Regions from separate parts of the Halotia branconii CENA392 genome, predicted to be linked through region 2. Evidence: predicted binding sites of a transcription regulator. Region 2 holds the regulator's gene; each other region holds the start of a gene.
The links. The regulator NtcA, encoded in region 2, controls nitrogen genes in cyanobacteria. The targets are predictions, from matches to a motif close to TNTGTANNNNNNNNTACANA.
Positions count from the first base shown of each region.

Region 1: rpe (ribulose-phosphate 3-epimerase) is a predicted target of NtcA. The motif match lies at 6,069-6,088, and genes of this name have one in related genera.
Region 3: gifA (glutamine synthetase inactivation factor IF7A) is a predicted target of NtcA. The motif match lies at 4,830-4,849, and genes of this name have one in related genera.

Region 1 covers NZ_CP124543.1:2,626,454-2,636,565, forward strand. Annotated here, with positions in the region: gene QI031_RS11495 (COP23 domain-containing protein) at 1-219, shown strand, start outside; gene QI031_RS11500 (serine protease) at 294-2,981, shown strand; gene crtA (cyanoexosortase A) at 3,145-4,008, shown strand; gene hpsJ-A (HpsJ-like protein, cyanoexosortase A-associated) at 4,536-5,258, shown strand; gene rpe (ribulose-phosphate 3-epimerase) at 5,335-6,042, opposite strand; gene QI031_RS11520 (S8 family serine peptidase) at 6,214-7,809, shown strand; partial or broken gene QI031_RS11525 (serpin family protein) at 8,461-9,793, shown strand; gene QI031_RS11530 (AI-2E family transporter) at 10,065-10,112, opposite strand, start outside.
Region 2 covers NZ_CP124543.1:2,906,649-2,916,760, forward strand. Annotated here, with positions in the region: gene QI031_RS12700 (vanadium-dependent haloperoxidase) at 1-731, opposite strand, end outside; gene QI031_RS12705 (polysaccharide biosynthesis/export family protein) at 1,061-2,533, opposite strand; gene QI031_RS12710 (ABC transporter ATP-binding protein) at 3,315-4,298, opposite strand; gene hisB (imidazoleglycerol-phosphate dehydratase HisB) at 4,446-5,066, opposite strand; gene fabI (enoyl-ACP reductase FabI) at 5,396-6,172, opposite strand; gene ntcA (global nitrogen regulator NtcA) at 6,683-7,354, shown strand; gene QI031_RS12730 (DUF3084 domain-containing protein) at 7,529-9,019, shown strand; gene QI031_RS12735 (pre-16S rRNA-processing nuclease YqgF) at 9,054-9,509, shown strand; gene QI031_RS12740 (DUF3146 family protein) at 9,550-9,813, opposite strand.
Region 3 covers NZ_CP124543.1:1,532,949-1,543,060, forward strand. Annotated here, with positions in the region: gene QI031_RS06810 (alpha-2-macroglobulin family protein) at 1-125, opposite strand, end outside; gene QI031_RS06815 (FAD-dependent oxidoreductase) at 1,175-2,944, shown strand; gene patX (heterocyst-inhibiting protein PatX) at 3,046-3,258, shown strand; gene QI031_RS06825 (ferritin-like domain-containing protein) at 3,621-4,520, opposite strand; gene gifA (glutamine synthetase inactivation factor IF7A) at 4,929-5,129, shown strand; gene QI031_RS06835 (NifU family protein) at 5,565-5,795, shown strand; gene QI031_RS06840 (glycoside hydrolase family 57 protein) at 6,298-8,532, shown strand; gene QI031_RS06845 (protein kinase domain-containing protein) at 8,939-10,030, shown strand.

The DNA.
Region 1 (10,112 bases), 280 kb from region 2:
CAAGCAGTTATATGTGCTGCTAGTCAATACGGTGGCCCTTGTAGTCAATTATTATTCACACTCAAGTCGCATCACGACGCAAGTTCAGTACTTCAAAACCTTGTCGAAATTGGTTATAAAGCTCGTGGGCCAATTCTGCAATCTGAAGATGCTTCTTCTCAGATATACATCGACATGAATGCCTTACTGAACAAGAAAGAACTACAGGGTAACAATTAGCTAAGTGCAGGGTCAATAGAAACAGTTGTATATATATTTACAATGCAATATTAAGCAACATGAGACAAAAATTAATGTATAAACGCTCATTGGCTCTAATTGCCTGGATGGGTACATTGTTGATGTTGCCTATACAAGTTGTTAATTTGAGCATGTTATCCCCCAAAGTTTCTGCTCAACAACCAACCTCTCAGCTATCTGAAGAACAACTTAAACGTCTGGCTCAATCAATAACCGTCAAGATTTTATCTGGAGAAAATAGTGGCTCCGGAATTGTACTTAAAAAGAATAACCAAGTTTATACGGTTATTACTAATCAGCATATTTTGGAATCTGGAACTACTGCTAAAATCCAGACAGAAGACGGAAAAATATACGCAGCTAGCTTAGTTAAGGGTGTCAACTTTCAAGGCAAAGATTTAGCTTTGTTGCAGTTCCGGGCTAGCGCTAACTATACTGTAGCTCCTCTAGGAAACTTAGCAACGGTAGCAGTTAATGAACCAATATATGCAGCCGGATTTCCGTCTCAGGGGTTTATTTTCAAAACAGGACGAGTGTTATTAATACCAAAGCAAGCTTTCAAGGAAGGATACCAAATAGGATATAGCAACGAAATCGAAAAGGGGATGAGTGGAGGCCCGATACTGAATCGGCGGGGGCAAATAATTGGTATTAATGGTATCCATGCCTATCCTCTTTGGGGTAATCCTTATGTATATGAAGATGGTTCTCGACCGACTGAAGCTCTGCAAGATTTAATGAGCCGTTATAGTTGGGGGATTCCTATTCAAACATTGGCTCGCTTGGCTCCTCAGTACACTTCTAAAGCATCTTTGCCGGCAGCAAACATACCCTCCACTTCAAATCTGCCCCCGATCGCCAACGAAGTCAACAACATTGCCCAAGAAATTACGGTGCGAATAGATGTACCAACTTTACGGGAGTGCAGCGGGTCGGGAGTAATTGTTAGCAAACAGGGAAACACTTACAGTGTGCTGACTGCGGAACACGTAGTTAGAGGATCACAAAAATGCGATCGCACTGTTTTAGAAGTAATAACCCCCGATGGCAAGCAATATCAAATCAAGGTAAATAATAGCAACCTCAAAACCTTGCCAGAGACGGACTTAGCACTCATACAGTTTACTAGCGACCAAAATTACCGGGTTGCTACCTTAGCAAACTACGACATAGTTAAAGATGATGGGTTTATTTTTGTTTCTGGGTGGACAGGTTTAAAATCCGGAAACGGAGATACACAGCGGCAGTTTACATCGGGGAATGTTGCATCAAAACAAATTGGGTCTTTTGTAGCGAAAAACTCTTTATCTTTGAGTTACGGATATGGACTAACATATACCAATTTTACAGAGCAAGGAATGAGTGGTGGCCCTGTGTTAGATATCCGTGGGCGCGTCATTGGTATTCATGGAAAATCAGAACTCGAAGAAATTACAGATCAAGCTGGGCAAAGACGCTTGATAACATTGGGTTTAAGTTTGGGAGTACCCATCAGTAGCTTTGTTCGCTGGTCGCAGTCAGTTGGCATGGCTCCTATATTGAGAGTGGAGAATACTGCACCACCGCCACTAACTACCGAAGAAACAAAATCAATTCTGGAAGCTTTATTTAAAATAAAAAAACCTAGAGATAATGCAGATGCCATTGATTGGCTCAATTACGGCTGGCAAGTGGCGCTCAATTCTCAAGGTGAGTCATTCGGAAAAAAAGAACGAGAGGAAGCAATAAAAGCTATTGACCGAGCAATTCAACTTCGACCTAACTTTTACCAAGCTTGGTATTTACGTGGTTTCACGCAAATAGCTAATGAAGAATATCAACAAGCCTTGAACTCCTTTAATAAAGCCACACAAATTGAGCCAAAATTCTCTCCTGCTTGGCGCTTGCGTGGACTGATGCTTGCAAATTTAGAACGATATTCAGATGCGTTGGAATCCTTTAACCAAGCGGCAAAATTAGACCCTGATGATAGTGGCATTCAGATCTTCCGTAGTATAATGCTAGCCACAGCGCGGCGTTTCCCAGAAGCATTAGAAATAGCAAACCGACTTGTACAAAAGAATCCTGGTTCTTGGGCATACTTTGCCAGAGGTACAGCACGTATTGGCACAGGAGACTTACAAGGAGCGATGGCTGATTTAAACGAAGCAATTCGTTTGAATCCAGAATACATTGAAGACACAGCCTACTCACTTCGAGGAACACTCCGTGCTAAACAAGGAGACTTAAAAGGAGCGCTAGCCGATTTCAACGAAGCTGTGCGTTTTGACCCTGAAGATGCTAGTAATTTTAAGAACCGTGGGGAAATTCGTTTTCAACAGAAAGACTATAAAGGAGCAATAGCCGATTTCAACGAAGCTATTCGTATCAAGCCTGAAGATATTGAGGCTATCAAAGCTCGTGGAGCAGTCCGCTTTCTACAAAAAGACTACAAAGCAGCAATAGCCGATTTGAGTGAAGCTATTCGTCTCAAGCCTGAAGATAGTGAGGCGATCAAACTTCGTGGGTCAATCCGCTTTCTACAGCAAGACTACAAAGGAGCAATAGCCGATTTCAACCAAGCTATTCGACTTAAGCCTGAAGATGCCGATATTTTCTATTATCGAGGTCTTACCCAGGTTCAAGCAAAAGACAATCAAGCAGCGCGTCAAGATTTTCAAAAAGCTGCCGACCTTTATAAGCAACAAGGAAAGGCGAATGATTATCAAAAAGTATTGGCAAAAATGAAAGAGATTCAGTAAGGTATTGCACTTAAATATCTATAAATTCAGAGGATAACAAAAACCAGAGTAGGTAGTAAAAGCTGATTTAAAGGTAGACTTTGGAGATGAGCGATCGCTTGCAAAAACTCTAAGTTCCTCAACAGTATTTATTTTGGTAGGAGTTTAATTCAAGTATATTTATATGAAAGCTGCCCAATTTGCAATTAAACCACTAAAAAATACCCAGTTCTGGCTACTAGGAATAGGAGGAGGCTTAATTGCAATTCTCCTGACCATCACATGGAGATCTGGAGATCCTTCTCATCTAGGCATGAGTGTTCTGTTTTTATTAGCTGTAGCCTCTATGGTTAATGACAAACACAAAAGCTTAACCTTAGAAAGTGATATTTTTTCTAGCTTTTTAGGTGGATTAATTATTGCTTTTGTGTTATGGCAAAGTGCCACTTTAACTAATGGTAAGTTACTGGGAATATTCACTCACATATCACCCTTTATCTCTGCATTAGGTCTTGCTTTACTCGCTTCTAGTTTCAAGAAATTAAAACAGTTTTGGCAAGAACTCACAATCATGTTTTTTCTTGGTATACCAAAATTATTACTATCTTATCCGATAGATATCTCCCCATTAACTGCCAAATTTTCGGCTTTATTACTTTGGTATTCAGGTTTTGAAGTATCTCTTAAAGGAATTTATATAAACTTGCCAACAGGAAGTATCAAGGTTTATAGTGGCTGCTCTGGTGCAGAATTAATTAGTCATTTATTAGGAATCGCCGTCATTTGTTTGCTAATGTTTCCCTTAGAACGTAAAAAATTAATTATCGTACCAATTGTGGCTGTTATCTCAGCATTTATTATCAATGGGGTAAGAGTAGCCGTCTTAGCAATAGTCATTGCTCAACAAAATACCCAGGCATTTGATTATTGGCATGAAGGGGATGGCTCTCGACTATTTGGGATATTTGGGGTACTGATGTTTGGTTTATTTTACCTTTTCATGCTTCGGCAGCAGGAAGCAAAAAACCAAGATATTGCGGAGTCTTAAAGGCTATGTATTTATGGCAAAAACTGCGAATTATATTTTTAGCTATAACCTTAGGCAGTATTGTATTAGTATTTATTAGGATTTTACAAACTCAGCCTATAAAAAAGCCAAAATCAGAAGAAGCGAGACGCTCCCAAAATATTATTTGCATAGTTTCCCCTAAAGTGAGAAACTATGATGTTGTTTCTTAATATCAAAATAATTGAAAAAAAGTAAAGACCAGAACTTACGCAAAGTATCTCTTAAACTCTTATTCCTCAGCGTACTCCGCGCGGCAGTCGCTCATGGAGGAAACCACGGCAGTTCCTACAAGTCGGGGAACCCGCCCAACGGACTGCCTCCCCATGACCGCGCTGCCTTGCCTCTGCGGTTTTATTCTTCCATAACTTGTGTGTAAGTCCCAAAGACTATACAGAGTTTGTATATATAAACTCATTTTTTCTATATCTTTCAATCTTCATAACTGTCTAGTGTTTTGTCCAATTTTTAATATCAATCAATCCCCTTTTTTATATTTTTCTAGGAACATGACAAAATCAAGTAGCGATAAATTTATCCCCTTAATACAAGAGCTACAAGAATTTGCTTTTAGCCAAGTAAGCTCAATGACTCTTTTGAGAATTTTGGGCTATGGTCTATTGCTACTAGCTTTATTTGACATCATAGAGATGTTAATTCCATTGAGACTGATGAATCCCTCTTGGGAATTTCAAACCTTCGGCGCATTAGTTGAACGAGTACCAGTACCTTTGATTGGATTAACATTGATATTTTATGGAGAACTACATGCACGAGCCAGATGGGAATTTCTGACTTTGAAATTTTTCTCTTGGCTTAGTTTATTACTGGCTGTGTTGTTTTTATTAATGATTCCTTTAGGAGTTGGTAACACTGTCAGACTCAATAGACAAAGTTATGCTCAAATCAATACAGCATCCCAGCAACAAATGTCTCAGGCTGAACAGGTAGAAAAGCGATTACAGCAAGCTACACCACAACAAATAGATAATTTTTTAAAGAGTCAGGGACGCTCAACAAATGCTAAAAATCCTCAAGAACTAAAAAGCCAAATTTTATTAGAAGTCTCTAAAGCTAAGGAACAAATTAAGAGTCAAGCACAAGCAAATCAATCGACTCAGCGGCTGAATTTACTCAAAAATTCTGTGAAATGGAATATTGGAGCTTTAGTTTCTGCTGCCTTATTTTTTACCATTTGGAAAGTAACTCAATGGGCAAGAATAGGTAGATAAAAGATTAATCTCGAACAACAAGATCCCCGGCTTCTCAAAGAAGTCGGGGATCTGAATCCTAGTGATACTTGCTGTTTTAAACTTTTGCTAGTTCCGGCGAGGGACGCTTGCTGTTGCGAATAGCTGTAATTGCTTCAGCATAATCTTTAGCGTTAAATACAGCTGAACCTGCCACAATTGCATTAGCTCCTGCTTCTAACACTTGCCAAGTATTGTTTGCCTTTAACCCGCCATCTACTTCAATCCAAGGGTCAAGGCCGCGTTCGTCGCACATTTGACGCAACTTGCGAATTTTAGGTACTACCGTAGGGATAAAGCTTTGACCGCCAAAACCAGGGTTGACGCTCATAATCAGTATTAAATCACAAAGCTCTAGAACATATTCAATTAGCTCTAAAGGACTACCAGGATTAAGTACTACTCCAGCTTTCTTACCAAGCTCTTTAATTTGACCTAAGGTGCGGTGCAGATGTGGCGAAGCGTTGTGTTCGCAGTGTACAGAAATAATATCAGCTCCAGCCTTAGCGAAACCTTCTACATACTTTTCTGGTTCCACAATCATCAAGTGGACATCCAGTGGTTTTGTTGTAATTGGACGAATTGCCTCCACAACCAGAGGGCCTATCGTAATATTAGGTACAAAACGACCGTCCATTACATCAACATGAATCCAATCTGCTCCTGCTGCATCTACGGCGCGAATATCTTCGCCCAGACGACTAAAATCGGCTGATAGGATAGATGGAGCAATGACAATGGGCTTTTTAGATAGGTTTTGGGTCATGGTTAGTGGGTTTGTAAGCGTCCTCGTCTGTAAGCATTGTAACAAAACATTGCGCGATCGCTCATAACTTTGATCCCGTCTTTTTTGTCAGAGTTAATAGATGAAGGAGAATAGTAGTTCTTAACTTCTCACTCTTAACTCTATAACTCTTAATTCCTAACTACTAATCAAATGACTAAAAAACTAAGCTGGATAATTTGGGGATTGAGTACTTCTTGTTTAAGTGCGCCAGTACTGGCTTCAGCTTTACAAAGTTTCTTAGGAACTAACGGCATTGATGTTTTAAAACTACACCAACCTCCTTACAATTTGACTGGTCGTAAGATTGCTATTGGTCAGGTAGAAATTGGTCGTCCAGGAATGTTTGGTTGGGATAAAGCTGTGTCTAAAAATCGTGCTGTATCCTTAGCTGGTGTGTTCTTGCGTAATGGACGAGCCAAGTCTAATAGCGGTGTTGACCCCCACGCTTACAATGTTGCTGGTGTTATGGTCAGCCAAGACAAAGCTGTACCTGGAGTTGCTCCTGGAGCGAGACTATATTCGTCTGCTGTGGGTTCTACAAAAAACATGGGTCAGCCGGAAGAATGTATATCAGCACAGCATATAGCTTCACAAAATGGTGGTGATGTTCGAGCGATTAACTTTAGCTTTGGTGAATCTCTTAATCGTGATCCGCGGCCAGAAGCGACTTTGGACGGTAAAGCTTTACTAACATTGTGTGTTGACTGGTCTAGTCGCTTTCATGATGTTGTGTATGCGATCGCAGGCAACCAAGGTAAAGGAGGTATTCCTATCCCTACAGATAATTTTAACGGTATAAACGTGGCTTTTTCATCCCGCCGAGGAGGAATTTTTAATAAAGTTGACGTTTCTAATCTAGCGGGTGCTAACCAAGGAGTCAGTGGTCGTTTAGCTGGTAAGGAGTTTAATCTTGATGGACGACGTGCCATTAGTTTAGTAGCACCTGGTAATAATATTCCCTTGCTCAATCCAGATGGCAAATTAAACAAAGTCACAGGTACAAGTTTTGCAACGCCTCAAGTTACCGCTACTGTTGCCTTATTACAAGAATTTGGCGACCGACAGATGCGGACAAAACAACGTAATTGGAGCATTGATAGTCGTCGTCATCAAGTAATGAAAGCTGTATTACTCAATTCAGCAGAAAAAATTCAAGATAGCGGCGATGGTTTACGGCTGGGAATGACGCGGACGCTCATTGATAAACAAAACCTAGATTGGTTAGCTTCTGATGCTTACAAAGATGCCACAATTCCCTTAGATTCCCAAATGGGAACAGGTCATTTAAATGCGTTTCGCGCTTATCAGCAATTTAGTTCTGGTCAATGGCAACCATCAGTTTTTGTACCTGCCATTGGTTGGGATTATCGCACAGTTAATGCTGGAACTTCGGCAGAATATTTATTAGCTAAACCGTTAAAGCAAGGAAGTTTTGTTGCTGTCACCTTGACTTGGGATAGGTTAGTCGAGTTAAACGATAAAAATAAAAATCAACAATTTGATGTTAACGAAAATTTCCGCGATCGCGGTTTGAATAATCTTGACCTCTATTTAGTCAAAACTGATGCGAAAAATTCTGATGCTGCTACTGTTTGTTCTTCAATTAGTCCAGTTGATAGTGCAGAACATATTTTCTGTCCCGTTCCTGTTACTGGGAGTTACAAAATCAGGGTTCAGTTTCGCCAACAAGTCAACGAAACAACTCAACCTTATGGTTTAGCTTGGTGGAGTGTTCCTGTTAATTGAAGTAAATATGGCGTTTCTCGTTTTAGTAAGGTATATTTCGTACTGTTTAAATATGGGGTTTCACCCTACATACTCTTCTCGTTATTATGTGCATATACAACAATTAGGTTGGGAGCGATTTCTGTGCGTGGGTTCCCCCCGTTGAAGAAAGTGGCGTTTAAGCACAGCGAACCCCAACAAAACAACGCAAATGTTGGGTTTCCTTACGTCAACCCAACCTACAATCTACCTACAATAAAATCTATTTTGCGCTTAAAAACAGACCTTAGTCCTTAATCTATTTTTCCGATTAAGAGTGTATTGCACACAACCAAAAAACTTAACAAGCACAAAATGTATTAAACAAACATTAGATTTATTTATGGTTATTAACATAAAATACTTGCTCATTTAAGCAATACGTAGTTTACAATACATTTACTCAAAACTTTAGACATTATTCCCAATCAAATCACTTCACAAATTAGCTTTAATAAGCCGGAATCACTAACCTGCATCAGTTCCCTTTTATTACTTCCAACTGCTGACTGTTACCAAAACTGTAACCATCGAATATTTTTGCTGTAATCAAGGCAATATTTAACAATTGACACATCAATTAGCGTCAAACTTTACAAATAGCTAAAAACGTTTTGTAAGCGAGGTGACAGAATGAATCGGCAAAAGTTGAGTGGTGTAAGAGAAAACTTTTTGCAAAGACGTTATGGTGTGAGTCTAGGAAGACGTTACGTTTTAGCAGCAGCTAGTGTTGTTTTATTAGGCGTATTAGGATGTTCTCAGATCAATAACAGCGCGAGTACGAATGCGCTAGTGAAATCTGAACCACCTCGCTCGGAGTCTCCGTTACAAAAAAAAAATGACCCCTGATACAAAGCTTGTGAATGCTAATAATCAATTTGGCTTCAAGCTGTATTCAGAAATTATCAAAAAAGATAGTAGTCAAAAGAACATTTTTGTTTCACCTGCGAGTGTAGCGATCGCCCTTACCATAGCTTACAACGGTGCTAGTGGCTCCACTCAACAGGCAATGGCTAAAACCCTGCAATTTCAGGGTATGAATCTCCAAGACATCAACTCTGCTTATACAGCATTAAAAAAACTGCTAGAAAATCCTGATGAAAAAGTGCAACTGACAATTGCTAACTCGCTGTGGGCGAACAAAAATACTAGCTTACAGCCAGACTTTCTCCAGAAAACCCAGGATTTCTATGAAGCAAAGGTGACAAATTTAGACTTTCAAAATGCTACAGCTCCCAGCACCATCAATAACTGGGTTAATGAGAGTACACAAGGTAAAATCAACAAAATAGTTGAAACGATTCCACCCGAACAAGTGCTATTTCTGATTAACGCCATATATTTCAAAGGGAAATGGAGCAACGAATTTGATCGAGGTCAAACTGCTGAATATCCCTTCTATCCTATATCTGGTAAGCAGAAGCAGCACCCAATGATGTCGCAGAAGGGTGACTACAAATACTACGAAAACGAGCAATTTCAGGCAATTAGTTTACCTTATGGCAAAGATGGCAAAATCAGCTTCTATATCTTTTTGCCGCAAAAAAACTCGAATCTCAAGGCATTCTACCAAAACTTAAATTTTGAGAACTGGGAAAAATGGATGTCTCAATTTAAGAAGCAGGAAGGCTTTATTCGTTTACCCCGTTTTCAAACCGACTACAACGTTACACTCAATGACGCGCTAAAAGCTTTGGGTATGGAGGAAGCTTTTACTAACAAAGCCAATTTTTCCGGCATCGGTAAAAATTTAAGCCTTAGCCAAGTTCAGCATAAAACTTTTGTTGAAGTGAATGAAGAAGGTACGGAAGCAGCAGCAGCTACGGCGGTAGGAGTAGTGACGACATCTTTAAGACAAAAACCAGAACCATTTCGGATGATTGTTGATCGCCCCTTCTTTTGTGCAATTAGAGATAATCAAACAGGGAGCATTTTATTTATGGGTGCAATAGTAGAGCCTCAGTAGAAAGTTACACAAAAACTTTCAGGAACTCTTACAGCAAATTTCATGTGGATGAGGTACATTTCCTTAGTCTCTAATCCCTAGTCCCTAGCCCCTCTCTTCTTAAAAGACGTACTATACCCAACCGAGAAACGCTGTATACCTTTTCTTTGTGTGCTTTGCGTCCTACCCTGCGGGAAGCCGCTGACGCGTCTATGCGGTTCGTTTCTATCCAATAATCTCTAAAATCAGGACTTTAGTCCTGACTACGAACGAAGATTGATTTTGAACTTGCTTAAGGTAACGTTGGTTCCGAAACATTCATATTCTTTTTGGCTTCAGC
Region 2 (10,112 bases):
GAGTAGTAGTGTACACCCCCTTGCCTCCGTGCTAGAGACGATTCTCTGCCTAAAGCAACGAAGTTCTCCACTGGTTCTTCAGGAAAACAAGCAGGGCCAACAGCCATAAATACACCAGCAGAGGTGGAATGACCAGAAGGGTAAGCAGGATGGTAAGGCGTAGGTAGTCTGGGATTGTCAGCTTGAAAAGCGTAATTAGTTACCTGATCAGGACGAGGACGCAGATACATAAACTTGTTGTACCATGCAGCTAGAAGACCAGAATAGATACCTTCGTTAAGCATGGCGCTACAGCGCGCCGCTAAAGGTGGACTATATTGATAAAGTTGAACTAAATGGTCAAAATAGTAATTATAGTTTGAGGCAGGTGGGTCAAAGTTCCAGCGAGTGATGATTTTGATAACTTCGGGATTGTTACGGGTAGCCGCCAATTGGTTCAATTCTCTCAATTCATCTGCTGTTTGGGCAGATGTATTTGAGGGTGGTGGGGGAATAATAAATGTGTCAAATCTTCTCACCGGATTCTGGGGTATTTTCCAGTTGGGAGCAGTAGGAGCAACAATTTGTGAATCGTCTAAGACTGGTGGAAACTGCGGATTTGAGAAAGTATCTCTGGGATTGAAGCGTACACTATCAGGTTGATTTGGAACCTGAGCATTAGCAATTGGAATAGTAGCTAAGGCAAGCAGACATGTAGCAGCAGCACTGTTGATAAAAAACGAAGTCTTCATTATTTATTGCCAGCTTGTGGAAAATACTACGTATATCTTGCGGAACCTTAATGATAATATCAATCTATTAACAGCTTGTATATAAGTTTGTCCATACTCTATCATTGGTTTATTCAGCTGATATCAGTTTAGTTACTAGCAGAACTCAATGGTGCAGAAATAACACTGACTGGTAGCAGCTACACAAATATTTGCAGATGTGTTGCCTCGGATGGCTGATTTCTTTTGAGGACGAGTTTCAATTTATAGACTAAGATCCCCGACTTGTTTGAGAAGTCGGGGATCTTATTGTTCAATGATTTAACCACCTAATATTATTAGCTTATTCTTTAAAAGAAACCAAATAAAGCTCTGAAGATTCCCAATAAACCACCTAGAGGATTAACTATAGCACCTACACTATCACCAGTTTTAGCTAAACCTGAACGGCTGACCACTAAAACATCATTGTTGCGAAGTATGGGATTTGTTTGTTCGTTAATACCTTGAGAGAAATCCACTTTTACTTCACGTTTGGTAACAGAACCATCTGGGTTGAGCCGAATCAAATCGACTGTAGACCTACTAGCTCTAGCATCATTGAATCCGCCAGCCGCCAGCAATGCCTGATTCAAAGAGCTGTTAGGCTTGATTTCTAAAGCTCCTGGGTTTTTGACCTCACCAACTACACCAACTTGAATAGCATTAGGAGACAAAGTAGTGGTAGCTAATTGAGTAGCTTCTGCTGCATTTACCTCGGTTGCAGTCGGAATAACAATAGTATCCCCATCTTGGACAATTATGTCTTGATTGACATCACCACTTTGTAACAACTGCCAAAGATTAATATCTACCGTTTGTTCTGTGCCAGTTCTTGTAGGTCTGCGGAGCTTGAGATTACGAACATCGGCTTGTGATGTAATGCCTCCAGCTAGTTGAATTGCCCGCGTTACAGTTGGCAGACCACCTCCTGTGGCTGTAGCTGTACCTGACTGCCCTTCTGCACCACCACCCGACCCGACAAGATATGAACCAGGACGATTAACTTCACCGATGATTGCTACTGTACGGGGTGTGGTTTGACTGGCTGCAAAGTTAGCTGCAAATAAATTGCGTGCTTCTGCTACGTCGAAGTTAGTGGCAGTTGGTACAATAATCGTGTCTCCATCTCTTAAGGTAATATCTTGTGTTGTATCACCTGTTTGGATAATATTTTTTAAATTGATAGTAACAACTTGCTCAGAAGAGCGGCCTGTTTTACGCTTTAATTTAACTTCAGATACATCTGCTGCTAAGGTAACTCCCTGAGCTGTTGTCAGTGCAGCTAGTACAGTTGGATATTGTACGCCTGGATTATTCCCTGCGCCTCCACTTAAACTGAGAGTGTAAGCTCCAGGACGTGTCACCTCTCCAGCAACCAAAATATTGATAGGACGAGGCGATAAAAGGTTGACAGAAATTAAAGGACGCTTGAGAAAGCGTGAGTATCTTCTAGCAATTTCGTCGGCAGCTTGTTCTGTTGTTAATCCTAAAACAGGTACGCTGCCAATTAAAGGTAAATTTATTGCTCCACCTGGAGGAACTTGATACTCACCTGTATATTCTGGTACTTCAAATACGTTCACACGAATAAGATCACCGCCTCCTAATAAGTAACTTGTATCTATTGAGGTTTGATAATTTGGTGATACTGGTTGTGGAGTAGGAAATACTGGTTGTCCCTGAGCTAGGCTCGCAGATGGAGTCGCGACATTAAAAGCTGTTAATAAAGCCATACCCACAACTGGTTGGGTAAGAAATTTTAGTAAATTTTTGTTAAGCATATTTACCTGAGACTCTGAGACTACGATTGGTAAAGTACTGTCTAAACATTTTTATTTTGACTATACTTAAGTATGCAAGTTCCCCAACATTCTTATTTTCCTAGAAAACTTTGATTTTCCGGAGGCATATTGTTGATTAAGTTTGAATTTTTAGTAAAGTTAACTTAAAGTTTATCTAACCTGATATAGCATTTGTTTTTGTTTAATGTGTCACATTAGTTACCTTTAATATTGTTTATAATTACACAAACAAATAGTAACTAGAAAGACTATGTTCTATATGTAAATATCCACAAAATATCACACAAATAAATGAAATCAACATTTGAAATGATGATTTATCACCTCATATTTTGAAAAAGTATACATTCATTTGTATTACATCAAAATATTTAATACAAAAGTTAATCTGAATTACTTCATGACATAGCGGTTTTATTATGAATGAAATAAACCACCCATTCAAAATTGATAAAAAGCTTATGCCGTACTCATTTTTAATTTTTAATTCCGCTTTGCGGTACTAGCCCCTTTTTTCCCTTACAGGAGTGTATTACAAACAACCGAAAAGCACTATAAGATCGACTTAAATATTTTATATTTTAGTTTTTCTGAATATTTAGTATTTATAAATACGTCGTATTAAATGTTTCACAAAAATAAAAAGTGAGATCGGGAATTAACTTTATTTAAACTCCAATTTTCTATTTTCTATGGCTGGACAGGCGTTTTAGATGGTTTTTGGTGAATTTGACGGATAAAACTATTGAGGAGCAAGATTTTAGCTAAGTGAGTTATTTTGCTGGTGTATTTTTTGGATAAAAAATTCTTCTAAAGAGTAATGAGACAAATTCATAGAAATTATTTGTCCTCCCATCAAGCGGAGACTGGCAAGAAAATCATAGCAGTCTTGTTGTAGTATACCTTGCCAAGTACCATCAGGTGCAAACGTTAGACTAGGTATCCATTTTTGCAGAATTTCCCAGTCACCACCTTGACCTTTGACTTGATATGTATCCCCTTTACCTAATAATTCATCAAGAGAACCGATGCAAATTAATACGCCTTGAGAGAGGATGGCAACGCGATCGCAAATTTGCTCTACCTCACTCAGAACATGGCTGTTGAAGAAAATCGTCTTACCTGCGGCTTTTAGAGATAGAATAATTTCGCGCATTTGGTAACGCCCTAAAGGATCGAGACCAGACATTGGTTCATCTAGAAAGATCAATTCTGGATCATTAATTAGTGCCTGTGCCATAGCAACACGCTGTAGCATACCTTTAGAATAGCGCCGCATCTGTTTTTTACGAGCATCAGCGACAGATAAACCCACTAATTCTAGTAGTTGAGGAATGCGTTGGCGTTGTAAGCTTTGAGGAATTTGAAATAGACCTGCGGCTAGCTGCAAAAATTCCCAGCCAGTGAGATACTCATACAAGTAAGGATTTTCGCTGAGATAGCCAATGTATTGTTTGATGTGGCGATCGCCTAGCGGTTTACCAAACAGCAATCCTCGTCCACCTGTAGGGCGAATAATCCCCAATAACAATTTTAAAAGGGTTGTTTTACCAGCACCATTAGGCCCTAGTAAACCAAAAGTTTCTCCCTTATAAACTGTCAAAGAACAGCTTTTAAGGGATACCACTTTTTGATTCAACCAAAAGCCTGTGCGATAGACCTTTCGCAATTCAGAAGTCAGGACTACTGGCGGCGTGTCTATAGTCTGCGGGTGAGAATTAAGGTTGTCTACAACAGACTTCATCTGGGTTCAGTTACCAAAATTAATATTTAACTGCTGGACACCTAATGGTTTGACAAATGCGATCGCCACTAGGTTTGTCAATTATGGCAAACATAGTTGCTAATTGGCACTCTTAATATCACCTTTACCACGTAATTTTGACTATATTTACAAAACGCCCTTAGAACTAGGAATCATACCAGCACGGCGGGGATCAATTTCCACCGCCATTCGCGTTGCTCTGGCAAAAGCTTTAAATGTTGCTTCAATAATATGGTGGGAGTTAATGCCATCAAGTTGCCGAATGTGTAAAGTCATTTGACTATGGTTTACCAGCGCGACAAAAAATTCCCGCACTAATTGGGTGTCATAAGTTCCTACTCGTTGGGTAGGAATTTCTAAACCATAGCTGAGATGAGGGCGACCAGAAAAGTCTAGTACTACTTGAACTAAAGCTTCATCCAACGGTGCAAGAAAATTTCCAAAACGGACAATACCTTTTCTATGGCCTAATGCTTGAGTGAAAGCTTGCCCTAAGGTGATGCCTACATCTTCATTGGTATGATGGTCATCAATTTCCCAGTCTCCTGTAGCTCTGACATCCAAGTCAATGAGACCGTGGGAAGCAATTTGATGCAACATGTGATCTAAAAATGGAATACCTGTAGCTGCTGTACAAGTTCCTGTACCATCTAGGTTAACAGTAACTTGGACATCAGTTTCACCAGTAGTGCGGTGAACAGAGGCAATCCGAGAAGTTTGAGTAATTTGGCGTTCAGTTGTTTGCATAATTAATGAGGCATGGGGCATGGGGCATAAGAAAGAGGCAGAAGGGCAGGGTGCGGGGTGCAGAGGGGAATGAAGAAGAGGAATTGGGGCAGGGTGCGGGGTGCAGAGGAGATGAAGAGGAATTACCTCTTTCTCCCGAAGTTGCTCCACTTGGGGAGGCAGCCCTGTCTTGTTGTTCCAACAAAGAGGAGCCAGCGCGGTCATGGGGGTTTCCCCCAGGAGCGACTGGCGTTGGACTGCCGAACCCGGAGGGGGAGACCCCAAGACCGCACTTCTCTCCCTGTCTCCCTGCTCCCTGCTCCCTTGCCTCTTCCTCTGCCCAAATCGTATTACATTCCCATGATTTCATATCCTGCATCTACATACAGGACTTGTCCTGTAATGCCACTGGCTAAGTCACTAGCTAAGAAAGCAGCAGTATTGCCTACTTCTTGCTGAGTTACGGTGCGTCGTAGGGGTGATACTTCTTCTACATGATGAATCATATCCAAAATGCCGCCTACCGCTGAAGATGCCAAAGTCCGAATTGGGCCGGCAGAAATGGCATTCACCCGAATATTCTGTGACCCCAACTCAGCAGCTAAATAACGTACACTTGCTTCTAAACCTGCTTTAGCGACTCCCATAACATTGTAGTTAGGAACTGCTCTTACACCGCCCAAATAGGTTAGGGTGATGATGCTACCTCCCTGGGTCATCAACGGTTTAGCTGCACCACTTAACTGTACTAATGAGTAGGTGCTAATTTCTAAAGCGGTGTTGAAGCCAGAACGAGAGGTTTGGCTAAAACCTCCACTCAAATCATCTTTGCTAGCAAAGGCAAGACAGTGAATGAGAATATCTAGCTTGCCCCACTTATCTTGGATAGTTTCAAAGGTAGACTGAATTTGTTGATCATTTTGAACATTACAGGGAAGAAATAAGCTGGGGTTAAGAGGTTCAACTAATTCTGCAACTTTTTTCTCCATTTTGCCCTTGTCATCTGGCAGGTAGGTAATACCTAGATTTGCTCCTGCTTTGTGCAGTTGCTGAGCAATCCCCCAGGCGATTGACCGGTTATTGGCAATACCCGTAACCAAGGCGTTCTTTCCAGTTAGATTAAGCATAAAAATTGTCAATGCAAGCAATCACTAGGAGCATACTAGAATCTGATACCGACTTGCCATCAAAGATCACAATTGAGGCATCAAAAAAATCGAGAGGAACAAAGAGGAGGAGTAGAGAAAAAAAGTTGCTTCTTTATCTGTTTTTACTTTCTCATTTCCTAAATGCTATTTCTCAATTCAACTTGATATGAGCCAAGTTTATTTATGTTTTGCATATAATTTGCAAAAATAATTATTAGTAAGTGTGTTTTCTGCAAAAAAAATTCTAGATATTCCTTAAGATATCGTGAATTTTTCCACAAAAAACCTGATGACTACAACTGTGGAAGTACTTATAACAACTACTAGCTAAAAATATGAAAAATTATGTATCATTATGAACAAATAACTATCAAGTTTTGGGTTTGAGTATAGGAACGAACAGAAAGGTTGACGGTGCTTTATTAATTTTTCAGGTGTATTCTTAGGTAATCAGTTTTTGTTTTTCCGGCATTGGGTAGGGGAAGGGAGATGATCGTGACACAAGATAAAGCCCTAGCAAATGTTTTTCGTCAGATGGCGACCGGAGCGTTTCCGCCGGTTGTGGAAACTTTTGAACGCAACAAAACGATCTTTTTTCCTGGCGATCCTGCCGAACGAGTTTATTTCCTTCTCAAGGGTGCTGTTAAACTTTCCAGGGTGTACGAGGCAGGAGAAGAAATAACGGTAGCATTGCTGCGGGAAAATAGCGTTTTTGGTGTGTTGTCATTATTGACAGGAAACAAGTCAGATCGGTTTTACCATGCGGTGGCATTTACCCCTGTGGAATTACTATCGGCACCGATTGAACAGGTGGAGCAAGCACTCAAAGAAAATCCAGAATTATCGATGTTAATGCTGCGGGGTTTATCTTCGCGGATCTTACAAACAGAGATGATGATTGAAACTTTAGCTCACCGAGATATGGGATCGAGGCTAGTGAGTTTTCTATTAATTCTCTGCCGTGATTTTGGTGTACCTTGTGCTGATGGGATCACAATTGATCTGAAATTATCTCATCAGGCGATCGCTGAGGCCATTGGTTCAACTCGCGTTACCGTCACCAGATTACTGGGTGACTTACGAGAAAAAAAGATGATTTCTATCCACAAAAAGAAGATTACTGTGCATAAACCTGTTACCTTAAGTAGACAGTTCACTTAAAAGCAATTGGAATAATGGGAGTTGGTCTGTGTTGTGTTTTTAAAAGAAACCACCCAAATAGCTGGAATCAAACCTCAAATCTTGAGTAATTTCAGCTATTGCCAATCTCCCCCTCCTCCACAGATAATGATTGAAAGTAGTAGGCTGTATCTGGAAGCATTTCGGTAGCTGAAGATGACCACCGGGTACATCCTCATAGCAGCAATTTTAATTTTGGGAGGCGTAATTGCCACCGTTGGCGATCGCATTGGCACTAGAGTTGGCAAAGCGCGTCTCTCATTATTCAACCTCCGTCCTAAAAATACGGCTGTATTGGTAACTATTCTGACTGGTGGTTTAATTTCGGCATCAACTCTAGGGATTTTATTCGCTGCCGATGAAGGATTACGCAAGGGCGTATTTGAATTAGAAGATATTCAAAAAGACCTCAGAAACAAGCGGGAACAACTCAAAACTGCGGAAACCCAAAAAAGCCAAGTAGAAAGTGAGCTAAACCAGGCAAGGAAGGAAAAAACACAGGCACAGCAAGACTTACAAGTAATTAATAAGTCTTTACAAGCAGCTAACGCTAAACAACGGCAAACGCAAGCTCAACTCAACCGTACCATTAGTCAACAAGCCCAAACCCAAACTCAACTTCAACGAACTCAAAGCCAGTTGGGTAAAGTGGCAACTCAGTACCAACAAGCTATCACAGAACTGCAAAGTGTTGACGATCAAAGAAAAGCTCTACAGGCAGCAGTTGAACAATTAAAAACAGAACGTGAAAGACTTTACGCCGAAGCTAAAAAAGCGATTGATCAAGCCAAAACAGCTATTGAAAAACGCGATCGCGAACTTGCCAACCGAAAGGTAGCGATTGAATTACGCGATCAAAAAATTACTCAACTAGATCAACTGATTCAAAAACGTAATCAAGAAATTACTTCACGAGAGCAAGTGATTGCTAAACGTGAATCTCGCCTCAAAGAATTAGAAAGACAACAAGATTATTTAGAGCAAGAAGTAGCGAGGCTGGAAAAATATTACCAGTCATATCGAGATTTGCGTTTAGGTAAATTGGCGTTAGTTCGTGGTCAAGTTTTGGCCGCAGCTGTCATTCAAGTTAACCAAGCTGCTGCTGCTCGTCAGGCGGTGACACAACTTTTACAAGAAGCCAACCGAAATGCCAATATTGAATTAACTGAACCTGGCGCAAATCCTGCAAATATAGAGACATTGCGGATTACTCAAGAGAGAATTGAGCAACTGATCAAGCAAATTAATGATGGTCGAGAATATGTAGTGCGAGTTTTCTCCGCTGGCAATTACGTTAGAGGAGAAAAACAAATAGAATTTTTTGCCGATGCAGCGCGAAATCAATTGGTTTTTTCTAAAGGTGAGGTATTGGCTTCCACTACTGCTGACCCCAAAGCCATGACATCTTATCAGATGCGGCAAAGATTGGATTTGTTGATTTCTGCTTCCCAATTTCGCGCCCGTAATGCTGGAATTGTAGAAAATGTCCAAATAGATGGTACTTTTCTACGCTTTGTTGCTCAACTCAAGCAGTACAATCAACCATTAGAGATTAAAGCGATCGCGGCAGAAGACACTTACACAGCCGGGCCTTTGAGAGTGAAATTAGTAGTAATTTCCAACGGTCAAGTTATTTTAAGTACTTAAAAAACAAGATTAATATAAAGAAAACTTATTTAATATGGCTTTTAGTGAATTTTCACCAACACAACCAGTCATTTTGGGTTTTGATCCAGGTAAAGATAAGTGTGGTTTAGCAGTTATCGGACTAGATCGGCAATTATACTATCACCAAGTTGTACCTGCGAAAGAAGCGATCGCTACCATTGAGACATTACGCCAGAGGTTTCCTGTCTCGCTGTTAGTAATGGGTGATCAAACTACAGCTAAACGGTGGAAACAGCAACTTTATCAAGAATTAGCAGAGCCGCTAAATATCATTTTAGTCAATGAACGCTACAGCACTTTAGAAGCACGCGATCGCTATTGGCAGATGTATCCTCCTCAGGGACTAACAAAACTATTGCCAAAGGGGATGCGACAGCCACCACGACCGATAGATGATATTGTTGCCATCCTTTTGATTGAAAGATATTTAAATCGCCTCACCGAATCAGCAATGAAGAGTGAAGGGTAAGAACTTACGTCATGAATCCATAACTTATAACTTTTAATTCTTAAAGTTCTGCTCGAATAGTAAAAGCATAGTCTCCTCCAGGTTCTAATTGGTAATCTTGTTGCTCTAAGAAGCGACCGAGGGGTTCTTTAATTAAGGCACGACCTTGAGAAGGTTTGACAGACAATTTTCCTTGGCGGAAGTGCCATTGGAAATGCCACTCAAAGTCACCCGCGCTGACTTCGCCCTCAAGGAAGCCGTGTTGCCAGGATTGGCGAATGATTCTGACATGGGCGATGGTTTCTGGCAGGCGTTTCGCACTCACAATGCTTTATGATGTCAAGTGTGGAATAAAAGCTAACTATGTAGCCTACTTCTTTTATTTACCAAACATAGCTTAAATAGACAAACTGACAAAGTGAGTATTTGTAGTTGAGGATTTTTACTTCAAACGGCTGAATTTACGGCTAGGCGAAAAAATCCTGACTTGCTGAATCATAGGATGATTTCGCCCAATTCAGAAGGAATTATCAATGGTTTCAAGCGCCGATTCATCCCGCATGTATGCAACGGCAAAATCCTTATTTTTTCCTGTGTTATGGGTGTTTATTTAAAATTATAGTC
Region 3 (10,112 bases), 1.4 Mb from region 2:
GGTGGGGCAAGTGGTGAAACTGCTGGTAGTTGTTCTTTACCGGAAATACTAAACAGGTTACATCCTGATATGCTGATTATAAATATGAAGACAAGCAAGTATTGGATTAAGAATTTAGTGATCATGTTTAATATATTTTTAAAATAAAAATTAATATGAATCGGATGTTTAAGTTTACCGGACTCTAGTCTAATGTCTAGAAGTCAAGATTGTGTCAAAATAGCCGCAATATGTAACTTTAAATAAAAAAAGTTCACCTAAGAAGGCTAGATAAACTGTTAAACCAAGTATAATTTCGTAAAACAGTTGCTATTTATGGAACCAGTAACCCAATACTGTTTGGTTAACAAACTGATCTGTTGAGGTAAGCAGGGGGATAAAAATACTAGACAATAACTTCCTTTTCTCCATGCTTCAAAAGCTTATCCGAACCGTATTGGCTGATACTCTTGACAAAACTTGATCTAAGCTAATAAAGTAGCACTGCCTTTTGGGGGGTGGGATTTTGCGTTAACTGATCCGTAATTTATTGACTGTTATCAGCCATCAGTCATCAGTTAACGGTGTCGAATGAGTTTAGTAGAACTTTATCAGCAAAATCAAACTTTACCATCTAAAGTTTAAAACGAGATAGATGGGGTTGACTTAGATTTTTTAATGGAGGATTTACTTAAACTTTTGACTTCAATGAAACTAGGAGTTGATCGTATTCATCAAATAGTATTATCTTTACGAAACTTTTCTCGCCTAGACGAAGAGTATCTAATTATAAAATGGTTTTTGATAAGCGATCGCTGATTCGCCATTCATTTTTTCAGAATGATCCGTTTATAGTAAGGACTTTAGTCCTACTTTTATGCAACTTAAATGTTTATTAGCTTACGATTGTACAACCATTTGCTGTAATCAAACTCGCTGTTACACTAACATTAACATTGCAACAGCGACAAATTCCTAATTTATATAAAATAATTGAGTTCCTTATTTATTTAAAGCATAAATACGTAATGTAAATTAAAGTTTGTTTCATATTTAAATTATCTATTTGTTAGCTATTGCAAGTATTACGTCATCCTAAAATGCTTGTACAGCAGAGTAAAGATGGAAATCGAGTTAAAAAACTTATCCTCTTGTATCCTAGTAAAAATGTTACGTAATACCTAAATTTCTATACATGGTTAATCAAACGCATACAGCTGATGTCTTAGTTGTCGGTGGGGGAACTGGAGGCACTGCTGCTGCTATTCAAGCAGCACGACGAGGCGCTAAAACTATTTTGGTGAGTGAATTTCCTTGGTTGGGAGGAATGCTAACTACTGCTGGAGTGTCTGCACCCGATGGTAATGAATTAGTTGCTTTTCAAACAGGGTTATGGGGTGCGTTTTTGCAGGAATTACGACATCGACAGTCAGGAGGGCTAGATAATAGTTGGGTAAGCTTTTTTAGTTATGATCCCCGCATTGGGGCAGAAATTTTTACAGATTGGGTAAAAGAGTTATCAAATCTGCATTGGATTTGCGGACGAGTACCTTTAGAGGTTATGCAGTTAAGAAACTGTATTACTGGTGTTCGGTTTGCTGATTTTACCGTCAACGCTAAGATTATTCTCGATGGTACAGAATTAGGAGATTTATTGGCTCTGGGAGACATAGCTTACCGCTGGGGTTGGGAGTTGCGATCGCAATGGCAAGAACCCAGCGCCCCAGATGTATTTAATTCCTTCACCGAGAAATATCCTGTGCAGTCACCGACTTGGGTTGTGATTATGCAAGACTTTGGTGAAACTGTTGCACCAAAAATTCCTGCTGCTCCTAATTATGACCATTCTAAATTTATTGGTGCTTGGGATAATTATGGTGCAGAAAAGTTTCTCAATTACGGACGTTTGCCAGGAGATCTATTTATGATCAATTGGCCTATCTGCGGTAATGATTACGGCGAAGGAGTAGGACGATTAATCGAGTCAGAGTCATCCAAAAGTGAATTTCTTCAAGAAAGCCGCTGGTATAGTCAAAATTTTGCCCATTTTATCCAAAATCAGTTAGGCGATCGCTGTGGTTTAGCAAAAGAAGTTTTTCCCTGTGCTGATACTGCTTTTGCACTACATCCCTACTACCGAGAAAGTCGCCGCTTAATAGGATTAACTACTATCCGAGAACAAGATATCTTGCCAATGTCAGGGGGTAAAGTAGCATCCATTTACTCAGATGCGATCGCTATTGGTAACTACGCCAATGACCATCATTATCCTGATTTCGACTTGCCACTGCAACCTAAATCTATTCGCTGGGGCGGGCGTTGGACTGGGACACCGTTCACTATTCCCTATCGTTGTTTGGTTCCGGCTGCAACAGATGGTTTATTAGTCTGTGAAAAAAATATTTCTGTCTCTCATATTGCTAACGGTGCGACTAGATTACAACCTGTGGTCATGGGTATCGGTCAAGCTGCGGGAATGGCGGCGGCTATGTGCGTTGAGTTCGATATCCAGCCTAGAGATTTACCCATAAGAACATTGCAAGAAGCTTTACTTCAAGACGAGCGATCGCCTGTAGCAATCATCCCTTTATTTAATTTAGATATCTCACCCAAACATCCAAAATGGCTGGATTGGCAACTGTACTATTTAAACGATCCTCAAATTTATCCACTGAGTGGCAATTATCCTAATTCAAATTTAGCAGCCGATTCAAAGCAAGTATTAACACGGCAAAATGATTGTTTTACAGGCATATTTCACCGTTTGAATCAGCAAGATTACAGATTTACTATCACCACCCCAGCCACTTATCAAGGTCAAACTTGGCAGCTTGTGACCGGGCGATCGCATCTAGATCAGCGTCTACAAGCCTGTTTAGATGGGCAACTGCTCACTATTTGGGGTCGCTTAAATCATTCTGGTCATTGGTTACTAGTTGAAGATACTGATATATTACGAAAGTAGTTTTATTTCAGTAAAAACCAATACTTTTTAGTAAACTTTCCGGGTACATATCAAGAAACTAGGAAGCAGTAGATAAGAGAGTTCTAAATTAAACATCTGCTATGCGTATTTCCGTTTCACTTTTAGTTTCTATTTTGGTGTTCGGTTCCTTAGCTGTTAACCACCAAGAAACAGTAAACAAATTATCTTTAGTACGGCTTTCCTCTTCTGATTCCCAGCAGTTGCTTTCAGCTAAACCTAAATCTAATGAGCCAGAAAGCCCAAGACCTTTTCGAGGTAGTGGGCGCAGGGATCTAATTCAATCTCGCGGATAAGCTTTTATTGCTTTTATTGATCAAGTCCGCTTTCATGCTTGTATCGACAGCATCACCAACTGTTGCAAAACTCCACTACCGCTTCTATTTACAGGATGTCGTTACTCAAGCTATCACTTTAAATCCAGAGCATCTAAATCCAGATGTTTTTTACAAGTTTTCTCATTTATCAAGTTGTTTACTACTCAACTAAGAAATAGTTTATTTCTGCTTTGGTAATTGTAGGGTATTTTGTGTTAATCCATGAATAGCTTTTGCGTCACTACAGATATTGTAGAGACCCTCATAGCGCGTCTCTACAATATTTATGTGATCATGATTAATGTAAAGTGAAATGAGGCTTCACCTTAACCTAGCAAGTTTTACACTTTTGTTTGCTTACGGTTCTTTTCTAGATCCTGAATACCATTAAAAAACATTGGGACAAACTTCTCCATAAACTCTTGTGGATTACGTTGCCAAGATCTTTGTGCAGATCTAATTCTCGTAAACTGCAACTCTGGTGCTAGCAAGGTTTGTGGCAAGCGCTCCATTAAATATTGAGGACGTTCCCAAGGTGACATAGTATTTGCCACTTCCAGAAGGTTAGCCACCCGTCGTAGTTCTGCACCTAAGGTAATATCCATTCCTGATTCAAAGGCGGCTTGCTCAATTGCGGTATATTTGCGTTTGGCTTGCTCTACTTTTTGCCGATGTTCTGGACTTTTATCAGCTATTTGGGCTAACCAACGATTGCCCCAACGGACATGTCCTGCTTCCTCTGGCAAAATTTTAGCAATAGTTTCCCGAATCTTGGTGTTTTCTTCAGTTTGTGGCTGTTGCTTAAGCACATGAATGTGAGCAGAAAAATACTCACAACCCCGTTTTTCGGTGGTGTTAATTGCTGCTAAGGCAGAAATCACAAAATCTTCTAGGTCTTTAGTTGCATCTTTTTGTTCGCTATCCAATAGGCGTTCAAATTCATCAATGTAAGACATGCCTGGTGGCTTACCAATATCTGCTCCCAATTCCACCAACACATCGGTTAGCCACATTGCATGACGAGCTTCATCGCTAATGTGATGAGATAAATCCTGAATTAGTTCTTTTGGCTTTCCATTCAGTTGTTCAATTATCTCAGTTAGATCTTTACAGCTGCGTTGTTCGCTGTAGCGATAACGATTGAGAGTTATGAGATGAAGTTCGCGATCGCTCACCGTATGCTTTAAGATATCCCTTGCACTTAAAGCATTTTGTAATTTACGTGGATAAACAACTGCCATAAATTTCGTACGTAGAATTCCGTTAACTTATATTTTTTGATAGTAACTTAGTTTACTGTCAATAAGGTTTTAGGATTTAATGTCAAAAAATTATCTTTAATATTTTTAATATAAACAAATGTAATGAATTAATTATCAATCTTGGGAAAGGTGTGTCTTTCCAAACAAGACCAAACTCAAGCTAGCTACCAATAGCTAATTGCTTATTTTGCATAATCAAAGAGATTTTTCCCAGTTTTTAACCATATTGCAGTATTTATACCTGTAAAAATATAAAGATTTATCAAGATATCACTATAAAACTACTATTTTGTAACTTTGGTTACAGAATTTTTGCTATATTAGTTTTTGAAAAGACAATTATCTAATCAATCATATATATCTAAAACAATAAGGAGGACTATGGTTATGTCTATTCAAGATAAATCTCGTGCGTTAATGATGCGTCAATATCAGCAAGTCAAAAATCGTCAACAATCGATGTTAATGCGTGCTGCACAAGAAATTGGTCTTCCTGAAGAAACATCTCATTACTGGAATCCTATTCAAGGGAAGATAGAACCTACTACACGAATGATTTATGGAAGCAGCAACGCAGCTATGAGCTAGTACCGCTGTGCAAAAATAAATTGGTTTTGTACACACATCTGTGTACACGGTAGCCCGTAAAGCCTACGGCATAGCTACGCTTAAGGCGCAGCCTTTCGTAGAGAAGAGGCTTAATCAAAAGTCAAGGCTTCGGCTACGCGGCAGTTAAGCGCAGTCGAAGCCTTAACTTTGAGTACAGTCGTCAAGCCTGTGGCGTAGCTACGCACTAAGCGTATGCGTCTCGCACATCAGGGTCAAAACTCAAGTTATTAAAATTAGCAGCAGTTAAATTAACGTGAGTATCCAAGGGAGACTCACGTTAATTTATAGGTAATGCATTCATGACTATTGCTTTGTCAACATCTAGGGAAAACACAATCTAGAGGCAATTAGATCTAGGATTGAGTTAACAAACATTCAGTATAAAGATTTCTTAGCTGAAAGAGGACTCAAACAATGGAACTGACAACTGAAAATGTGGAAACAGTTTTAGACGAAATGCGCCCTTATCTGATGTCTGATGGCGGCAATGTAGAACTTGTGGAGCTTGATGGGCCTATAGTCAAACTTCGGCTGCAAGGCGCTTGTGGTTCTTGCCCTAGTTCTGCAATGACCCTGAGAATGGGCATCGAGCGCCGTCTACGGGAAATGATTCCTGAGATTGCAGAAGTCGAGCAAGTAGCCTAGGAACTGGAAGGGGCTAGAAAAAGCAGAGGAGGCAGGGGAAGCAGGGGAAGCAGAGGAGCAGGGGGCAGGGAGCAGGGGAAGAGGCAGGGGAGCAGGGAGCAAGGAGAAAAGGAGAGAAGTGCGGTCTTGGGGTCTCCCCCTCCGGGTTCAGCAGTCCAACGCCAGTCGCTCCTGGGGGAAACCCCCATGACCGCGCTGGCTCCTCTTTGTTGGGACAACAAGACCGGGCTGCCTCACCAAGTGGAGCAACTTCGGGAGAAAGATTAAAGATTAGGTACACATCTTTAAATTCAAGGCATTTTCTTAATTTCCTTCTTGCACCCTGCGCCCTGCCTCTCTGCTTTTTCTTTCTCCTCTGCACCCCGCACCCTGCCCCAATTCCTCTTAATTGCCCCATGCCCAATGCCCCATTCCCAATACTCTTAGCCCAATTAAAAATTGAATTAATTCAATTTTTAATTTTTAATTCCCGATAGGGATGCCCAATACTTCATCATTTACTATGTCCCATCCCCTCTACGTTGCTTTTATTTGGCATCAACATCAGCCGCTGTACAAATCTCCTGACAGCGGCGTTTCAGTTTCTTCTAGCCAAAAGTACCGTTTACCTTGGGTACGGTTGCATGGAACTAAAGATTATTTGGATTTAATATTAATCCTTGAAAAGTATCCTAAGTTACACCAAACGGTGAATTTAGTTCCATCGCTGATATTACAACTGGAAGACTACATTGCTGGCACAGCTTTTGACCCTTACCTGACAGCCAGTTTGACACCCGCTGAGCAATTAACTCAGCAACAACGAGAATTTATTATCCAACATTTTTTTGATGCCAATCACCACACCTTGATTGATCCCCATCCTCGCTATAGCGAGTTATATCAGCAAAGGCAAGAAAAAGGGCAATCTTGGTGTTTAGCAAATTGGGAGTTGCCAGATTACAGTGATTTGTTGGCTTGGCACAATTTAGCGTGGATTGATCCGCTGTTTTGGGATGACCCGGAAATTGCAACTTGGTTAAAACAGGGTCGGAATTTTAGTTTAAGCGATCGCCAGCGCATTTATTCTAAACAGCGAGAAATTCTCAGTCGCATTATTCCTCAACACCGAAAAATGCAGGAAACTGGGCAATTAGAAGTTACCACTACACCCTACACTCATCCAATTTTACCTTTATTAGCTGATACCAATTCTGGGCAGGTAGCTGTGCCTTTAATGACACTGCCTAACTCCAGATTTCAATGGGTAGAAGATATTCCTCGCCACTTACAAAAAGCCTGGGATTTATATCAAGACCGCTTTGGGCAGGAGCCTCGTGGTTTATGGCCTTCCGAACAATCAGTAAGCCCGGAAATTTTGCCATACATTATTAAACAAGGATTTAAGTGGATTTGCTCAGATGAAGCCGTTTTAGGATGGACAAAGCAACACTTTTTCCACCGAGATGGTGCGGGGAACGTCCAAGAACCAGAATTACTATATCGACCATATCGCCTGGAAACCCCAGCAGGTGATTTGGCAATTGTGTTTCGTGACCACAGATTATCGGATCTAATCGGCTTTACATACGGGGCAATGTCGCCCAAACAAGCAGCCGCAGACTTAGTGGGACACCTGCAAGCGATCGCTAAAATGCAAAAAGATCATCCTAGCGAACAACCTTGGTTAGTCACTATCGCTTTGGATGGAGAGAATTGCTGGGAATTTTATCCCGAAGATGGTAAACCTTTCCTAGAAGCTTTATATCAAAACCTCAGTCACGAACCCCATCTAAAACTTGTTACTGTCTCAGAATTTATTGCACAATTTCCGCCTACTGCAACTATCCACCAAGAACAACTACATAGCGGTTCTTGGGTGGATGGCAGTTTCACTACTTGGATTGGCGATCCTGTTAAAAATCGTGCTTGGGACTACCTCACACATGCTAGGGAAACCCTCGCCAACCATCCCGAAGCGACAGAAGAAAATAACCCAGCAGCGTGGGAAGCTTTGTATGCCGCCGAGGGTTCTGACTGGTTTTGGTGGTTTGGGGAAGGACATTCTTCAAATCAAGATGCCATCTTCGACCAATTATTTCGAGAACATTTGTTTGGCATTTACAAAGCTTTAAATGAACCTATACCGCCATATCTCAGACAACCATTGGAGGTTCACGAAGCACGGGCAGATCATATCCCTGAAGGGTTTATTCATCCTGTAATTGATGGCAAGGGTGATGAACAAGACTGGGATAAAGCTGGACGCATAGAAATCGGTGGGGCGCGAGGCACAATGCATAACAGTAGTGTTGTTCAGCGTCTTTGGTATGGGCTAGATCACCTGAATTTTTATTTGCGGTTAGATTTTAAAAGTGGTGTTGCACCAGGTCGCGATTTACCAGCAGATTTGAATTTGCTGTGGTTCTATCCCAATAAAACTATGAACAACAGCCCCATCCCTTTAGCAGATGTGCCTGATATCGCGCCAGTTAATTATCTCTTTCACCACCATTTAGAGATTAACTTGCTGACACAATCAATTCAGTTTCGAGAAGCAGCAGAACATTTTCAATGGCATCCCCGCTTTAGCCGCGCTCAAGTAGGTTTCAATACTTGTTTAGAAGTGGCAGTGCCGTGGGCAGATTTGCAAGTTCCACCCGATTATCCCCTGCGCTTGACTTTAGTGCTGTCGGATGAAGGATGTTTCCGTAATTATTTGCCGGAAAATACTTTGATTCCGATTGACGTACCTTAGTACAACATTTCGTTAAAATTGCTAAAATTATGCGTCCTTCTGCGTCTTGAAATACTACTTTTTTGACGCAGAAGAGCGCAATTGAAGGCGATTAAAAATATTCACATTTATTGTGAGCGATTTTAGATTAGGAGTATTGTGAAGCCAAAAATTATTGCAAAGACTTAGGACTTACGCAATAACTCTCTGAAACTCCTATTCCTCTGTGTCCTCAGCGTCCTCAGCGGTTAAATTTTCCGTTACCTGTGCTTAAGTCCTAAGACTGTCTTATTTTATATCTCAGCGTTTTAATACATGACGCAAATGCAGTACTTGTGACGATTTTGCAAAGATACCGTAATAATACTAGCGCAAAATAAAGTTTATAGTTAAATTAAAGACACTATAAAGTAGATTGCTTTGGCTGATGAATCGTTTTACTGCGAAAACTCCCAATGTTCATGATTACAGCTTACAGCAGAATCAGCTTGGTCAAATGTGTGGCTCCAAGCAGCTGTTTCGCGATCGCTATAAAATATTGCGAATTATAGGTAGAGGTGGATTTGGCATCACATTTCTCGCTCAAGATGCTGTACTGCCTGGGAATCCCCTGTGTGTAATTAAACAACTGTATCCAAAAGTGACTAGTGCTAAAAGTTGGCAAAATGCCTGTCAACGTTTTGAAAAAGAAGCAAAAACTTTAGGTCAACTCGGTAGTCATTCACAAATTCCCTTACTCTTAGACTATTTTCAAGGCAATGGAGAGTTTTATTTAGTTCAAGAATATATACATGGTCATACTTTAGCCACCGAAGTCAAGCAAAATGGCGTTAAGAGTGAAGCCGCAGTCAAACAGTTTTTACGGGAATTACTGCCAGTTGTGCGATATCTTCATCAAAACCATGTAATTCATCGAGATATTAAGCCCCAGAATTTGCTGCGGTGTCAAGATGATCGGCGGTTAGTAGTGATAGATTTTGGTGCGGTGAAAGAAAAGCTGGCTGATGCTGGCGAAAATTCCATGAGTAAAACCGCAACTACTAATTTTGTCGGAACAATGGGATTTGCACCCCCAGAACAGTTTGCCCTGCGTCCAGTTTATGCCAGTGATATTTATGCAGTCGGTGTAACTTGTCTTTATTTACTGACTGGTAAATGGCCTTTAGAATTTGCACATGATAAGTATACTGGGGAGATCTGTTGGCATCAAGAGGTAAATATCAGCGATAGTTTTACCCGGATTTTGGAACAAATGGTCAGAATTTCTTTAAAGGAGCGTTTTCAGACAGTTGATGATGTGATTTTTGCTTTGGGTACTGAAAGTTATGCACCAATGTTAACTAACTGTTTGACTACCCAACCACTAAGCAGTAAATCTCAACCCACAGAAAAAACTTCTCCGATATATATACCACCTGTAGCGCGAACTGCGATCGCTATCCGTGAATGGAAAGCTAAAATCAAAAACAAAAAGTCGTCTTATATGTTCAATAATTACTTATCTTCAGTATCAAATTAATAAGTGAAGATAAATAAATTTAGTTATTGTTTTAACTATTAGCTATCATTCAAAACTGGCATTCAGTAAAATTTAATTCATT